Regions from separate parts of the Arthrobacter sp. AOP29-A2-19 genome, predicted to be linked through region 1. Evidence: riboswitches for the same ligand, from Rfam matches in the RefSeq annotation. Region 1 holds a riboswitch; each other region holds the start of a gene.
The links. A riboswitch is a leader RNA that binds a small molecule or an ion and turns the genes downstream of it on or off. The one in region 1 is predicted to bind S-adenosylmethionine.
Positions count from the first base shown of each region.

Region 1 (5,129 bases):
ATCGCCGTCGTCTCCACCCAGCATTCGGGCGTGCGGATCTTCGACGACTGGGACGGCTTCGGCCAGCAACTCACCGGCACCGGCTCGACGACGTTCGACGACGTTCCCGTGGACACGCTGTTGCGCCCAGCGGACCTGGAGGCGCACTCCGAGTCGGCGGTCTTCCAGCTGGTGCTCCTCGCCGTCCAGGCGGGCATCTGCCGGGCCGTGCTCGCCGACGCGCGCTCGGCCGTGCAGGCGCGCACGCGCTCCTTCAGCACCGGCACGGGCGTGCCGGTCCGCGAGGAGCCGCAGGTCCTCCAGGTGGTGGGCGAGATCTCTTCCACCGCCTTCGCCGTCGACGCGGTGGTCCTGGCCGCCGTCGCGGAGCTCGAATCCGTGGCCGGCCAGACAACGCTGAGCGAGGCGGAGCGCTGGGCGGTCTGCGAACTCGCGGCGAACCGCGCGCAGACCGTGGTCCAGCCGTTGGTGCTCGCCACCGCCTCCAAGCTGTTCGACGGCCTGGGCGCCTCGTCCACCGCCCGCGGATGCAACCTGGACCGCCACTGGCGCAACGCGCGGACCGTCGCCACGCACAACCCGGCCATCTACAAGGCGCGCATCGTGGGGGACTACGAGGTCAACGGCACCCCGCCACGGAAGTTCGACGCTGTCGGCGACGTCGCCCAGGTGGGGTTCGTCGGCTGACCCGCCCCCCAGTCCACGCCGGCACCACCAACGCTAGGAGAACCATGCCCGCCGTCCCGTCACGACGCCAGATCCGCTTCAACGCATTCGACATGAACTGCGTGGGGCACCAGTCGCCCGGACTATGGCGCCACCCTGCCGACCAGTCGGCGCGGTACAAGGAGCTGACCTACTGGACCGAGCTGGCCAAGACGCTGGAGAGGGGCCTGTTCGACGGCATCTTCATCGCCGACGTCCTCGGCACCTACGACGTCTTCGGGGGCTCCAACGAGACCACGCTGAGGGCCGGAACCCAGGTCCCGGTGAACGATCCCATGATGCTGGTCTCCGCCATGGCGCTGGTCACCGAGAACCTCGGATTCGGCGTCACCGCGAGCACGGCCTACGAGCACCCCTACCCGTTCGCCCGCCGGCTGGCGACCCTGGACCACCTGACCCGCGGGCGGATCGGCTGGAATGTCGTCACCGGCTACCTGCCCTCCGCCGTGCGGAACATGGGCCAGGAGGACCAGCTTCCGCACTCCGAGCGGTACGACCACGCCGACGAGTACCTCGAGGTTGTCTACAAGCTGCTCGAGGGCTCGTGGGAGGACGACGCGGTGGTCGCCGACGTCGACAGCGGTGTCTTCACCGACCCGGCGAAGGTCCACGAAATCGGCCACGAGGGGAAGTACTTCAAGGTCCCCGGCATCGCCATCACCGAGCCGAGCCCGCAGCGCACGCCCGTCGTCTTCCGGGCCGGAACGTCGCCGCGCGGCCTGCGCTTCGGCTCGGAGAACGCCGAGGCCATCTTCGTCACGTGCCCTACCCGCGAGCAGCTGAAGGAGACCGTCGCCAGGATCCGCGACGCCGTCGAGGCCGCCGGGAGGGACCGGTACGACGTGCGCATCTACGCCATGCAGACCATCGTCACGGCCGAGGACACGGCGGCGGCCGAGGCGAAGTTCGCGGAGTACAAGTCCTACGCGGACATCGACGGCGCGCTGGCGCTGATCTCCGGCTGGATGGGCGTGGACCTGTCCACCTACGGGCCGGACGACGTCATCGGAGAGAACGTCCAGTCCAACGCCATCAAGTCCTCGGTGGAGACGTTCAAGCGGGCCTCAGGCGACACGGGCAGGCCCTGGACCATCCGCCAGCTCGCCGAGTGGGTCGGCGTCGGCGGGTTCGGGCCGATCACGGTCGGCTCGGGTGAGGACGTCGCCGCAAAGCTCGTCGAATGGGTGGACGAGACCGACGTGGACGGTTTCAACCTGGCCTACGCCATCACCCCCGGAACGTTCGAGGACGTGGTGGAGCACGTGGTGCCGGAGCTCCAGAAGCTCGGCGCGTATCCCACCGGCTACGCGCCTGGGACGCTACGCAACAAGCTTTTCGGCCGCGGCGACAGGGTCGCCGACACGCACCGCGCGGCCGGCTATCGGGTCTCCGCGTCCGCCGTAGTCCGCTAGCGCCCGTCACAAACCGGCCCGGATCCGCCGTCGGATCCGGGCCGGAGGCGTGTCAGGCCCGCGGCGGGTCAGGATGCGGCACTGCCGAGCGTATGGCAAGGCGCGACGGCGCGGCGTGCGTAACGTTGTGTCATATGACGCCGTGGCGAACGAATATGACCCCTGTGACGCCCAGTGTGTCCATTTGTTTCATCCACACGGCGTAATGCTTGGTCGCATCGAAGATCCTGCAACACACTTGAATCAAGCCCGCGGTACCCCCCCGCGGTCGACTCACCATCCAGAGCGGCTAAGAGACCTGGCTCGTTGACGCCGCAGCAACCACCCCGCACGGGGCCGGTGCTCATGCCAGGACCGATGGAGATTGCCAAGCTCCCCAGGTTCGCGACCGCCGGCGACAGCCGACGGCGATGCCCTGTGGACCCAGCGTTCCTCGGTACCGACCGGGAGGATCCACGATGGAACCCACACCTCGCAAGACCCAGTCCGGGCGCCGCACCGTTCGCCGCGCCTCCGCCCTCGCCGCCCTCCTGACCGCCGCCTCCCTGGGCCTCGCGGCCTGCGGCTCCGGCGCGGCCACCACGCCGTCGTCGGCCCCCGCGGGGGAACCGGTGCAGGGCGGGACCTTCACCTACGCGGAGGTGACCCCGATCAACAACTGGCAGACCCAGGCGGCCCGCTTCTACGAGAAGGCCAACGTGCTCAACAGCGTCCTGGACCGGCTGACGTACTTCGACGCCGAGCAGGGCAAGCTCGTGGGCTGGATCGCCAGCGAATTCGAGGCCAACGAGGCGCAGACCGAGTTCACGTTCACCATCCGGGACGGCGTCACCTTCTCCGACGGGACGCCGCTGGACGCGAAGGCCGTCAAGGCCAACCTGGACGCGCTCGGCCTGGGCATCGAATCCGCCCAGGTCCAGCCGAACGTCGACTTCTCGGCCTACAAGTCGGCCGAGGTCGTCGGCGACAACCAGGTCAAGGTCACGCTGAAGACTCCCGACGCGAACTTCCTCCGGGCCACCTCCTCGGTCACCGCCGGCCTGGTCTCCCCGGCCACGCTGGAGCTCGACAACGCCGGGCAGTCCGCCATCGCGAAGATCGTGGGCTCCGGCCCGTTCGTATTCGAGTCGGAGAAGACCGACGAGGAAGTGGTCTTCGCCAAGCGCGCCGACTACGCCTGGGCGCCGGAGACGGCCGAGAACCAGGGTGCCGCGTACCTGGACAAACTGGTCGTGAAGTACCTGCCCGAGGTCGCCCACCGCGCCGGCGCCGTGCAGTCCGGCCAGGTCGACCTGGTCCGCGGCCTGCAGCCCGCGGACGAGGCGGCACTGTCCGCCGGCGGCGCCCAGGTGCTGCCCGCCAAGGGCATCGACCTGACCGCCAACATGGCCGCCGTGCGCATCGGCAGCGGCAAGCTCGAGGACGTGCGGGTCAGGCAGGCCCTGCAGACGGGCATCGACCGCCAGTCGATCAAGGACACCGTGCTCTCCGACAGCTACGAGATCGCCGGGTCCGTCCTCAACCACGCCGCCCCCGGGTTCGTCGACCTGTCCGCGGACCTGGCCTACGACCCAGAGAACTCCAAGAAGCTGCTCGACGAGGCCGGGTGGACCGTGGGCGCCGACGGCATCCGCGAGAAGGACGGGGAGAAGCTACAGGTCACCATCACGTCGTCCAACAACTCGGTCGTCATCAAGCCGGCGTTCGAGCTGATCGAGCAGCAGTGGCGGCAGATCGGTGTCAAGCTGGTCAACCGGGCGGCCGACAACACGTTCCTGACGACCGCGATGATCGACCCCAACATCGAGTTCTTCGGCACCCGGCAGTTCGCCTACGGCGGCCTGGGACCCGTCTTCGGTCCGGAGACGAACACGCAGACGCTCAATGCGGACAAGGAGCTCAACGCGCTCTTCGCCGAGGAGCGCGCCGCCACGACCGAGGCCGGGCACCTGGAGCTGGTCGGCGAGGAACAGCGCGAGCTGGTCGTCGACAAGGCGCTCTCACTGGTCCTGTGGGACGAGGTGCAGGTCTACGGCGGCGCGACCAATGCGAACGTCGAGTTCACGTCCGGGACCGCGCCGATCTTCCAGGGCGCCTGGAAGACCGGAGAGTAGTCCGCCGTGGCCGCCTACATCGCGCGACGGGTCGGACAGGCACTGTTGGTCGTCTGGCTCGCCTATACGCTGGTCTTCCTGGCGGTGCAGCTGCTGCCCAACGACCCGGTGACGATCTTCCTGTCCGCCGATGCGGCGGCCGATCCGGCGACCATCGCCGCCATGAAGGCCCAGTACGGTTACGACCAGCCACTCCTGGTGCAGTATGTCGGCCAGCTGGCCGACATACTGCGCGGGAACGTCGGCTACTCGCTGGCCTCCGGGCAACCGGTCTCCGAGCGCATCGGCTCGGTCATCGGCTCCACCCTGGCCCTCGCCGGCAGCGCCTTCGTGGTGGCCGTGGTGCTGGCGGTCGCGCTGGCCGCGGCCGCCACGCTGGCGCGGGCAACGTGGCTCAAACGGGCGATCCTGAACCTGCCTCCGCTGTTCGCGGCGGTCCCGGTGTTCTGGCTCGGCCTGGTGCTGCTGCAGGTCCTTGCCATCCAACTGGGCGTGATGTCGCTGTTCCCGGACGGCTCCTTCGCCTCGCTCGCCGTGCCCGTGCTTGTGCTCGCGGTGCACGTGTCCGCGCCGATTGCGCAGGTCCTGCTCAAGAGCCTCGACGCCGTCTACGCGCAGCCGTTCATCGACGTGCTGCGGGCCAAGGGCGCCTCGCCCGCGTGGATCTTCTACCGGCATGCGCTGAAAAACGCGGCGGCCCCCGCCATGACGATCAGCGGCATCACCGTGGGAACGCTGCTTGCCGGTTCCGTGATCACGGAGACCGTGTTCGCGCGGGCGGGCCTAGGCCAGGTGGTGCTCCAGGCCGTCACGGCGCAGGACGTGCCCCTTGTCCAGGGGCTGGTGCTGCTGACCGCCTCCGCCTTCGTCGGCGTGA
Region 1 covers NZ_CM176894.1:3,183,289-3,188,417, reverse strand. Annotated here, with positions in the region: gene AC3ZJJ_RS14665 (acyl-CoA dehydrogenase family protein) at 1-687, shown strand, start outside; gene AC3ZJJ_RS14660 (LLM class flavin-dependent oxidoreductase) at 732-2,138, shown strand; SAM riboswitch class I at 2,412-2,502, shown strand; gene AC3ZJJ_RS14655 (ABC transporter substrate-binding protein) at 2,597-4,252, shown strand; gene AC3ZJJ_RS14650 (ABC transporter permease) at 4,259-5,129, shown strand, end outside.

Region 2 (5,129 bases), 680 kb from region 1:
ACCGCCTGCTGGGCGACCTGCTGGAGGCAATGGACCTCCCGCGGCCGGCGGCGCTGCGGCGCTGACGCCCGACTAGGGCCGGATCCTAGCGGGACGCGGCGGGGACGAGCGTCCAGATGACGACCGTCTCCTCGTCCGTGGGATTGACCCACGAGTGGGGCTCGCGCCCAGGGAAGGTCACGGAGTCCCCGGCCTCGAGTTCGAAGCGCTCGTTCGAGAAGACGATGACGAACCGGCCGGAGACGACGTGCAGCACCTCCGCCTCGCAGTCCACCGAGTAGAGCTCGGCCTCGCCCTTCCCGCGAGGCTCGACCACCGCGCGGATCACCTGGAGGCGCCGCTCGGAGCGCGCGGTCAGCAGCCGCTCCACAATCCCTTGCCCGCCGAGCGAGATGCGCGGGGCGTCGGCCAGCCGGACAACGTGCGTCTCCGGCTGGGCGAAGAGCTCCCCCACGGAGACGGACAGCACCTGGCACAGCGTCACGAGCGAAGCGACGGACGGCGACGTCAGGTCGCGTTCGACCCGTGAAAGGAAGCCCTTGGTCAGGCCGGTGGACGCGGCCACCTGCTCGATCGTCAGGCGCTGCGCGTGACGGGCGGCGCGGATGCGCGAACCGATGGCCACGGGCTCGTTGCTGGGTTCGACGGGCAGGGCCTTCATCGTCGGCGTCTCCGGGGCTCAAAGGGGCAAATAGATTGTGATCCAGCTTAGGTCAATTGACGGGTAACCCCGATCACATCTAACCTAGCGGGCAACATCTGTTTACCAAGATGAAATCCCCTCTCCCCGTTCCCGAAGGGCACAACCGTGGAATTCGTCAACGCAGCAATCGTCATCGCCTATCTGGCCGCCATGCTCCTCTTCGGCTGGTGGGGCAAGTCCCGGACCAAGAACTCCTCCGACTACCTCGTGGCGGGTCGCCGCCTGGGACCCTTCCTCTACACCGGAACCATGGCCGCCGTCGTGCTCGGCGGGGCGTCCACGGTCGGCGGCGTCGGCCTGGGCTACCGGTGGGGCATCTCCGGCGCGTGGCTGGTCATCGCGATCGGCGTCGGCGTCCTGCTCCTGAGCCTGCTGTTCGCGCCGACGCTCCAGCGGCTGAAGATCTACACCGTCTCGCAGATGCTGACCCTGCGCTACGGGAGCAAGAACGCCACCAACACCTCTGCGATCGTGATGCTCGCGTACACGCTGATGCTCTGCGCCACCTCCACCGGCGCCTACGCCACGATTTTCGTGGTGCTGTTCGGCTGGGAACGTTGGCTCGCCATCGCCATCGGCGGCGCGATCGTGCTGGTCTATTCCACGATCGGCGGCATGTGGTCCATCACCCTGGCCGACCAGGTGCAGTTCGTGATCAAGACCGTCGGCGTCTTCCTGCTGATGCTGCCGTTCGCGCTCAACGCGGCCGGGGGCTTCGGCGGCATCCGCGACCGAGTCGAGGCGTCCTTCTTCCAGTGGGACGGCATCGGCGCGCAGACGATCGTCACCTACTTCGTCGTGTACACGCTCGGACTGCTGATCGGCCAGGACATCTGGCAGCGCGTCTTCACGGCCAAGACCCCTACGGTGGCCCGGTGGGGCGGCGCAACGGCCGGAATCTACTGCGTCCTCTACGGCATCGCCGGCGCGGTGATCGGCATGGCCGCCCGCGTGGCGCTGCCGGAGATCGACGTCGCGAACCTCGGCAAGGACGTGGTCTACGCGGAGGTCGCCATGAACCTGCTGCCCGTCGCGGTCGGCGGACTGGTCCTCGCGGCCGCGGTCGCCGCGATGATGTCCACGGCCTCCGGCGCGTTGATCGCCGCCGCCACAGTCGCGCGCACCGACGTCACGCCGTTCGTCGCCGGCTGGTTCGGCAAGACCATCGACGTGAACTCGGGCCGGAACCCGGAGCACGACGTGCAGGCGAACCGCTACTGGGTGCTGGGCCTCGGCGTCGTCTCCATCGTCCTGGCCATCATCGTCAAGGACGTCGTGGCGGCGCTGACCATCGCCTACGACATTCTGGTCGGCGGCCTGCTCGTCGCGATCCTGGGCGGATTGGTCTGGAGGCGCGGCAACGGGATCGGCGCCGCCCTGTCCATGGCCGCCGGAACCGTCGTGACCCTGACAACGATGATCGTGTTGGAGATCAATGCCGAGGAGCAGTACGGCGGCATCTACGCGAACGAGCCGATCTACCTCGGCCTGGCCGCGTCGATCGTCGTCTACGTGGCGGCCAGCCTGTTGACCCCGGCCACCCGGGAGGAGGTCGCCCACGCCTGGCGGGAACGCGTCGCCGGCCGCGTGGACGTCGAGGGTGTGCAATTCGAGGAGCACCGCGCCCGGTAGCGCGCCGCCCAACGCACACGGCCCCTCCGGCCAACCCGCGTAACCCCGCTCCGGCCACCGGCCGGCGCGGGGTTACGATTTCTGCAGCTTCACGAGATGCGGCGCCAAGCTCCGACTGGCCGCGCACCAACCCCGGGTTCACGGGTGGTTCGGATGAGGAAGCGGCCGCCGCGGCGGGGCCCGCGGCAAGAGTCCACCGGAAGGCCGCCCGTGACCGCCAGCAAGCCACGCCAGAAAGACGACGACGGTGACGTTGGTGTCGGCGTCGTGCCGATCCTCGACTCCACCCTGGGCACCGTCTCCCTCCGCGTGGACGGACGGTGGCACCACTACCTGGCCGAAGGACCCCGGGCGCTCACCGACGCCCTGGCCAACGCCGTCGGCCGGCCGCGCTTTGATCCGCGCAGCGGAACACTCACCGTCCGGACCGCCGCCACGGGGAGCCGCACGGTTCGGCGACCGCCTTGGCCCTCCTGGACCTGCCCGTCCGCGCCCGACGGCCCGCCCCGGGTATACTCGTAGGCTGAAGGGGAGTAGTTCCAGGCCCGCCCCGGCCCGGCAACGGGCACGACGGCGGCAGCGGACTTGTCGACATACTGGTCACCGCGCGTGACCCGGCAGTCCACCCGGACCAGGCGTCCGGGCGAGCGAGACCTTCGGCCCGCCGGCGGCGGTCCGAGGTTTGCCGTACCCCAAACATTCCTTGGCCGTTGCCTCCCGAGTACCAATCGGGACACGAACCGAACCCAAGGACCCTGATGACCCCGGACCAATCCAGCCCGGTCGAGACCGCCGCCGTCTCCCGCACCCCCACCCACCGCGACGTCCGCCGTTGGCGCAAGTACCTGGCCGACGAGCGCGCCGAGGGCGCCGTCTACCGCGAACTGGCGGCAAACCGCGAGGGCGAGGAACGCCAGATCCTCCTGGGCCTCGCCGAAGCCGAGCGGCGCCACGAACTGCACTGGCGAACCATGCTCGGCGAGCGCGCGGACCGCAAGGTCCGCCCGTCCATTCGGCGGATCCTGCTCCGTTTCCTGGCCCGCCACTTCGGCTCGGTTTTTGTGCTGGCGCTGGCCCAGCGGGCCGAGGGAAACTCCCCCTATGCCGTGGACCAGGACGCGACCCGCCAGATGGCCGCCGACGAGCTGGTGCACGAGGAGGTGGTCCGCGGCCTGGCGACGCGCGGGCGCAACCGGCTCTCCGGGAACTTCCGGGCGGCGGTGTTCGGCGCCAACGACGGACTCGTCTCAAACCTCGCGCTGGTGATGGGCATCGGCGCCACGGGAGTCTCCAACGCGCTGGTGCTGTTCTCCGGCGTCGCCGGCCTGCTGGCGGGGGCCCTGTCCATGGCGGCGGGCGAATACGTCTCCGTGCGCTCCCAGCGCGAGCTGCTCTTCGCCTCGCAGCCCACGCAGGTCACGCTCTCCGCGGCACCCGACCTGGACCTCGACGCCAACGAGCTGGTCCTGGTCTACAAGGCCCGCGGCATGAGCGACGAGGACGCCGAGCACCGCGCCGCGGAGCGGATGGGCTATTTCAGCTGCGACTGCAACCCGTCGCTGTCGCTGCACCCCGAGCGCGAGGCGGACACCGCGGCGGACCACGAAACCGTGGGATCGGCCCTGGGCGCGGCCAGCGCCAGCTTCTGCTTCTTCGCCTCCGGCGCGCTGATCCCCATCCTGCCGTACATCCTTGGACTGACCGGCGGGACCGCCGTGCTGGTCGCCGTCGTTCTGGTGGGACTGGCGCTGCTGCTGACGGGCGGCGTGGTGGGCCTGCTCTCCGGGGCCTCCCCCGCCAAACGCGGACTGCGCCAGCTGGCGATCGGCCTCGGCGCGGCCGCCGTGACCTACGCGCTCGGGCTGCTCTTCGGGACCAGCATCGCCTAACGGCCCTCGAAGTGGCCGGCCAGGCGCTCGAGCGTGCGCTCCATGTTGCCCGGGGTGTTTCTGGTGAAGCCCATCACGCGCAGGACCCACTTGTGTTTGAGCCGGCTGGCGTCCCATGTCTCGCGGACCAGTGTGCCGCCGTCGGCCGGCTCCAGCTCGTAGCGCCAGCGGTGGCCGCTGAAGTGGCGCCAGGCGATCCGCCGGCCGTCCTCGAACTCAACCACCGTGTTGCTGATGCGGTACGGCACCCCCAGTCGCATGTCCATGCCGAACTCGGCGCCCGGACCCAGCCGGGCCGGGCCGTCGGGGCGGGCGGCCCGCACCGTTCCCGAGCCGTCGATCACCGGGTGCATGGCCGGGTCGGCGAGGAGCTCGAACACGTCCGACGGCGGCGCCGGGACGAATCTCTGGCGCGACTGGAGAAAGGGGGAGGTGTCCATCGCCCCAGTGTAGGGCCGGCGGTTGGGAGCTAGCCGAGACGCGCCAGGAGGGCGACGGCCTCGGCCTCCGTCTCCACGAGGTGGACCGACCCCGCCATCTCGCGCTCCGCCGCCAGCGCCCGCAGGAGCGGCCACGCCGGCAACCGCGTGGTCCAGTGTTCGACGCCGACCAGCACCATGGGGCGGATCGTGTCCGGGGTGCCGTAGTAGTTCTCGCAGGCGTCCTGGAAGACCTCCTGCACGGTGCCCGCGGCCCCGGGGAGGAACACAATGCCGCCGTCGCACTTGGCCAACAGGACGGCTTCGCGGATCGCGTTGGCGAAGTACTTCGCGATGTGGGTCGCGAACAGGTTTGGCGGCTCGTGGCCGTAGAACCACGTCGGGATCCCCAGGTTCGCGGTTCCCCGCGGGTGGCGCCGCAGCACCTCGCCCGCGGCCCGCGCCCAGGCGGTCACGGACGGGCGG
Region 2 covers NZ_CM176894.1:2,500,041-2,505,169, forward strand. Annotated here, with positions in the region: gene AC3ZJJ_RS11535 (hypothetical protein) at 1-65, shown strand, start outside; gene AC3ZJJ_RS11540 (cupin domain-containing protein) at 86-661, opposite strand; gene AC3ZJJ_RS11545 (sodium:solute symporter family protein) at 854-2,335, shown strand; SAM riboswitch class IV at 2,423-2,533, shown strand; gene AC3ZJJ_RS11550 (hypothetical protein) at 2,546-2,857, shown strand; gene AC3ZJJ_RS11555 (VIT1/CCC1 transporter family protein) at 3,094-4,224, shown strand; gene AC3ZJJ_RS11560 (SRPBCC family protein) at 4,221-4,664, opposite strand; gene AC3ZJJ_RS11565 (LOG family protein) at 4,694-5,129, opposite strand, start outside.
Region 2: another riboswitch for S-adenosylmethionine. It lies ahead of AC3ZJJ_RS11550 (hypothetical protein); the one in region 1 lies ahead of AC3ZJJ_RS14655 (ABC transporter substrate-binding protein).

Region 3 (5,129 bases), 700 kb from region 1:
TGTCGATCTCCGCCTCGGTCTGCAGCACGCGCGCGGTGCCGCGGACGACTACCGACCAGGCCTCGTCGCTGAGGATGCCGTCGGCCTCGAAGACGACCCGCGGGTTGACGGTCAGTCCGGCTAGCTTCCCGCCCGGAGCGGTGCGCAGGTAGATCTTGCCGTCGGCCGTTGCGTGGTTGACGGGCACCAGGTCGATCTCCCCGCCCACGCTAGTGGCCAGGCGTCCATGCTTGGCGTGGTTGAGAAGCGTCCAGCACTGTTCGGTGTCGAGGACAAGGACGGGCTTGTCGTCTGCGTGGGTGAACATCATGGCCACATTGTTCTACATTCGGTAGAAGATGACTAGCCTTTGGGGCCCCCTTTGTGGTCCGAGTTTGCCCGCCTGCAGTCCATGCCGGGAGCGTCCAGAAATTCGGTGAGCGCGCCCAGCACGGCGTCCGGGTCCTTCAGTTGGCACTCCCAGAGCGTGAGGGAGTCCCAGCCCAGCATCCGCAGCGACGCCCGGTGGCGGTCGTCGCGGGCGGCGTTGCCCTCGCGTTTGGCGGCCCAGAAGTCGGGGTTCGACGACGGCGCCCGCCGGCCCGCCGGGCAGTCGTGGCGGTGCCAGAAGCAGCCGTTGACGAACACCACCTTGCGGCGCGACGCGAAGACCAGGTCCGGCTTGCCTGGCAGCTTGCCGCCGATCAGTTTGATCTCCGGCGCCGCGCGGGCCGCCGCGTCGGCGGCGGCGCGCGCCACCTGCCCGTGCAGACGGAAGCGGTAGCCCGCGGCGTGGGCGATGCGGCGGACCTTCAGTTCGGGGCCCGTGTCCTTGCCCCGGATGCGGGACATCAGGGCCGATCGCTGCTCCACGGTCAGGCGGTCCATGTCTCCATTCTCGGTGTCCCCGCGCAGGTCGTGAAAGACTTGCGGCATGCTAGGAAACAGCACCGCCACGCCCCACCGCCACATCGGCGTCCGACTCGAGGACTCGTGGCACGCCGTCCGCGAGCGCAATGCCCGTGCCAAGGGCATGGTGGCCACGGTGGCCTCATTCCGCGGCTACGGGCTCAGCGCACCCGCAGGCGGGTGGGTCCGGGTGTTGGCGCGGATCTCGATGGCGCGCCCCGGAAGCCTGGTCACCAGCCTTCCGGCACCCAGGGTGGTTTCCGACAGCGTCCGGGGCTGGCGGAACTTCATTTCCCCCGCGCTTCCTTACGCCGAGGTCACCGTCACGGTGGACGGCCGCAAGTACAAGGTCGACGCCGATCGCGGCGGGGTGCTCGACGCGATGATCGAGGTGGACCTGGAGGCGGGATGGCACACCGTGTACCTCTCCTGCGAGGGCTCCGAGGACGCCCCCGCCAGGGTGTTTGTGGTGGACTCCGCCGTGGACTTCGGCCTGGTCTCCGACATCGACGACACCGTGGTGGTCACGGCGCTGCCCCGCCCGCTGCTGGCCGCCTGGAACTCGTTTGTTCTCAACGAGCACGCCCGCGTGGCGACCCCCGGCATGGCCGTGATGATGGAGCGGCTGATGCGCGGGCGCCCCGGCTCGCCGGTGCTGTACCTCTCCACCGGGGCCTGGAACGTCGCGCCGACCCTCACCCGGTTCCTCACGCGCAACCTGTACCCCGAGGGAGCGCTGCTGCTGACCGACTGGGGGCCCACGGAGGGCCGCTGGTTCCGGTCCGGCATGAAGCACAAGGTGGACCAGCTCCGCCGCCTCGCGCACGAGTTCCCGCAGATGAAGTGGCTCCTGGTGGGCGACGACGGCCAGCACGACCCGGAGATCTACGCCGAGTTCGCCAAGCGGTTCCCGCAGAACGTCAGGGCGATCGTGATCCGCCAGCTGACGCCGTCGGAGGCCGTGCTGGCCGGTGGACGCTCGATGGGAACCGTCGACGCCACCCCCGGCGTGCCGTGGATCTACGCGCCGGACGGCGCCGTCATCATCGCCGAGCTGGAGAAGCTCGGCATCGTTTCCGCGGAGGACCAGCGCGTGCAGGAGCGCGAGCAGCTCCGGGCCCTCGAGCAGAAGCAGGCGCGCGGGGAAGCCGGGTGAGCGGCCGCCGGCTCCGCGTCAAGGTGCCCATGCGCTGGGCGGACATGGACGCCTACGGTCACATCAACAACGTCAATCTCGTGCGCATGATGGAGGAGGCGCGCATCGCCTCCTTCGGCGTCCCCGGCGGGACCGGAAAACCGGGCAACGAGCCGATGGTCGATCTTTTCTCGGCGGTTCCCGGCGGCACGCAGACCCTTGTGGTCGAACACCGGGTGCGTTACGTGAAGCCGCTGGACTACCGCAACGTCCCGGCCGAGGTGGACGTGTGGATCTCCGCGGTGAAGCCGGCCAGCTTCGACATCTCCTACGAGTTCCACGATCCCGTCGACGGCGGCGTCTGCGTCCGTGCCACCACCACGCTGGCCTTCTACTCCACGGAGGAGTCCCGTCTCATGCGGATACCCGCCGAGCATCGGGACGCCTTGGCCGGGTTCCTCGGGGCGCCCGTCTTTCGCTGACGGCGGCTCGGGCCCTACCGGCCTAGACCGCGTCCATTCCCTGGAGCCGGGCGGTCAGTTCCGCGAAGTCGCGGGCGAGTGACTCCTCGTGCTCCAACGCGCACGGTTCCACGGGGTCCGGTGAGAGGCTGACGTAGGTTCGTCCGGCGTGGCGGGACCTGTCTGCCGGAAGACCCAGGATCCCCGCGGACCGGTTCCAGACGTAGCGCCACCTCCCGACCACGGGGCCACGCGCCCCGGCGAGCAGATCCTCGTTGTCCGGGGTGGCCGCCCCGGGCGCACGCGGATCGAGGTCGGGATGCCGGGTGGCCGCGCGCAGAAGGCGCCTGCGCTCGTCCACCTGGAACGCGTCGTGCGTGTGGGCGGCAACCAGCTGTCCCTCCGCCGTGCGGATGAGGATGAGCTGCTCGGGGACATTGACGGAGATGGACACGTTCTCCCAGTCCTGGGGGTGGGCCAGTGCGCTGCGCAGCCGCAAGACGTGGATACGGTGGCCCGGCCGGAAGTAGGCGCAGAGGGAGTCTGCCCCGGATGCGGTGGTGTGGAAGCCCATGGTGGACCCTTTCCGTTGCTCTTGCCGGCGCCATGTGGCCGCTGGCCGCTTCGTCATCCGAACCACCCGAGAAGCATGGGGTTGGTGTGCGGCCGGGTCGGAGCCCAAGGCTGGCCGCATCTCGTGAAGCTGGCCTAATCGTAGCGCAGGCCGCGGGGCGGCCGCCCGCCGGTTACGCACGCCGGTCATGTGCCACGCGCGGCGCGGTTTGCGTTTGGGGGCGCCGGTGGGATTGGGTGGGGAAAACGTCTGTGCCGGAGGATACCGGCGACCAGAGGAGTGATTTCCAGTGACAGTTCCCCCACAAGCACGTCCCGTCCGGCCGCAGGTGGTGCTGGAGGTCGTGGCCAGCGAGAGCCTGGGCGAGCACATGGTTCGGCTGACCCTGGGGGGACCCGGGTTTGCCGACTTCCGGAACAAGGACGCGACGGACAAATACGTGAAGCTGCTGTTCGCCGACCCGGAGCTGGGGCTGGAACCGCCCTACGACCTGGACGCGCTCCGCGGCACGCTGCCCCCGGAGAAGCTGCCCGTGCGCCGAACGTACACGGTGCGCCGGGTGGACGAGGCGGCCGGGACGCTGCAGATCGACTTCGTGGTCCACGGAGACGAGGGCATCGCGGGACCGTGGGCCGCCGCGGCCCGCCCCGGGGACAAGGTCTGCTTCTCCGGCCCCGGGGGAATGCACCGGCCGGACGCGGACGCGGAGTGGTTCCTGTTCGCCGGTGACGAGTCGGCGCTGCCGGCCATCGCCGCGACGCTGGAGGCCATGGATCCCGCGTCCCGCGGCGTCGCGTACCTGGAAGTCGAGGGACCCGAGGACGAATTGCCGTTGGATGCCCCCGCCGGGATCGAGTTGCGTTGGCTGCACCGCGGCGGGCCGTTCAGCCCGGAGAGCACCGTCTTGGCGTCGGCCGTGATGGCGGGGGAGTGGCCGGTGGGCCGGGTTCAGGTCTTCGCCCACGGCGAGCGCGAGATGGTCAAGAACCTGCGACGCTACCTGGCCGACGACCGCGGTGTGGACCGCAAGCAGATGTCGTTGTCCGCCTATTGGGCGTTCGGACGCGCCGAGGACACGTTCCAGGCGGAGAAGCGCGATCCGATCGGTCAGATCTTCCCCGAATAGGGCCGGACGTCGCGGCGGGCAGACCGTGCCCCGTGCCGAGTCGTCGTGCGCGCTACCCGTAGGCGGTGGCGGTCCACAGGTGGACCAGCGCGTGCGCCCGGTACGGGCTCCACGCCGTGGCCCGGTCCTCCGCCTCGGCGGCGCTGATCCCGCCGAGGGCGCGCCGCAACACCAGATCGCCCGGCGCGAACGCGTCGCGGTCGCCCGCGGCGCGTACAGCAAGATAGTCGGCCGTCCAGGGTCCCACCCCCGGCAGGTCCAGCAGCTGCGCGCGGGTCAGGGGAAAGCGTGGTTCCGCCCGGGTTCCGGCGCGCTCGGCGTTACGGGCCGCCACGAAGGCGGAGGCCACAGCCGCAAGTGTCCGGGCCCTGGCGTTCGTGATGCCGACCGCGGCGCGAAGCTCCTCGTGTGGCAGGGCCGCGATCGGCTGCGGCTCGGGAAAGAGCCGCAGTCCCGCGGGCCCGTCGGATCCGAATGCGGCGACGAGCCGGCCGGAGAACGTCCGGCAGGCGGCAAGCGAGACCTGTTGGCCGAGCACGGTGGTGACGGCCGCCTCGAAGGGGTCGAGGCATCCCACGACGCGCAGACCGGGGCGCGCGTCGACCAGCGGCGCCAGCAGGGGGTCGGCGCCGAGCACGGAGTTGACGTCGGTCAGGTCCGTGTCCAGGTCCAGCCACGCGCGGAGGACGGCGTCGAGCTCGGCCTCCTCCGCGGGCGGCAGGCCGGGGCCAGTAATGCGGACGCCCGCGGGTTCGACCGTCAGAGTGATGGCGTGGTGCCCAGAGGATAGCCGCACGGCGCGGGTCACGGTGGCGGCGGCCGGATCCACGATGTCCAGCCGCGGGATCGCGTGCGCGGCCAACAGCCCCAGCAGTTCCGGTGCCTCCAGGCCCCCGGCGGCCCTCAGCAACCGGCCGCCCGCGTTCATGCCGGCCAGACGCCGGA
Region 3 covers NZ_CM176894.1:2,483,809-2,488,937, reverse strand. Annotated here, with positions in the region: gene AC3ZJJ_RS11485 (pyridoxamine 5'-phosphate oxidase family protein) at 1-310, opposite strand, end outside; gene AC3ZJJ_RS11480 (very short patch repair endonuclease) at 343-867, opposite strand; gene AC3ZJJ_RS11475 (App1 family protein phosphatidate phosphatase) at 914-2,044, shown strand; gene AC3ZJJ_RS11470 (acyl-CoA thioesterase) at 2,041-2,505, shown strand; gene AC3ZJJ_RS11465 (hypothetical protein) at 2,528-3,058, opposite strand; SAM riboswitch class IV at 3,071-3,187, opposite strand; gene AC3ZJJ_RS11460 (siderophore-interacting protein) at 3,348-4,184, shown strand; gene AC3ZJJ_RS11455 (DNA-3-methyladenine glycosylase family protein) at 4,237-5,112, opposite strand; gene AC3ZJJ_RS11450 (DNA-3-methyladenine glycosylase I) at 5,109-5,129, opposite strand, start outside.
Region 3: another riboswitch for S-adenosylmethionine. It lies ahead of AC3ZJJ_RS11465 (hypothetical protein); the one in region 1 lies ahead of AC3ZJJ_RS14655 (ABC transporter substrate-binding protein).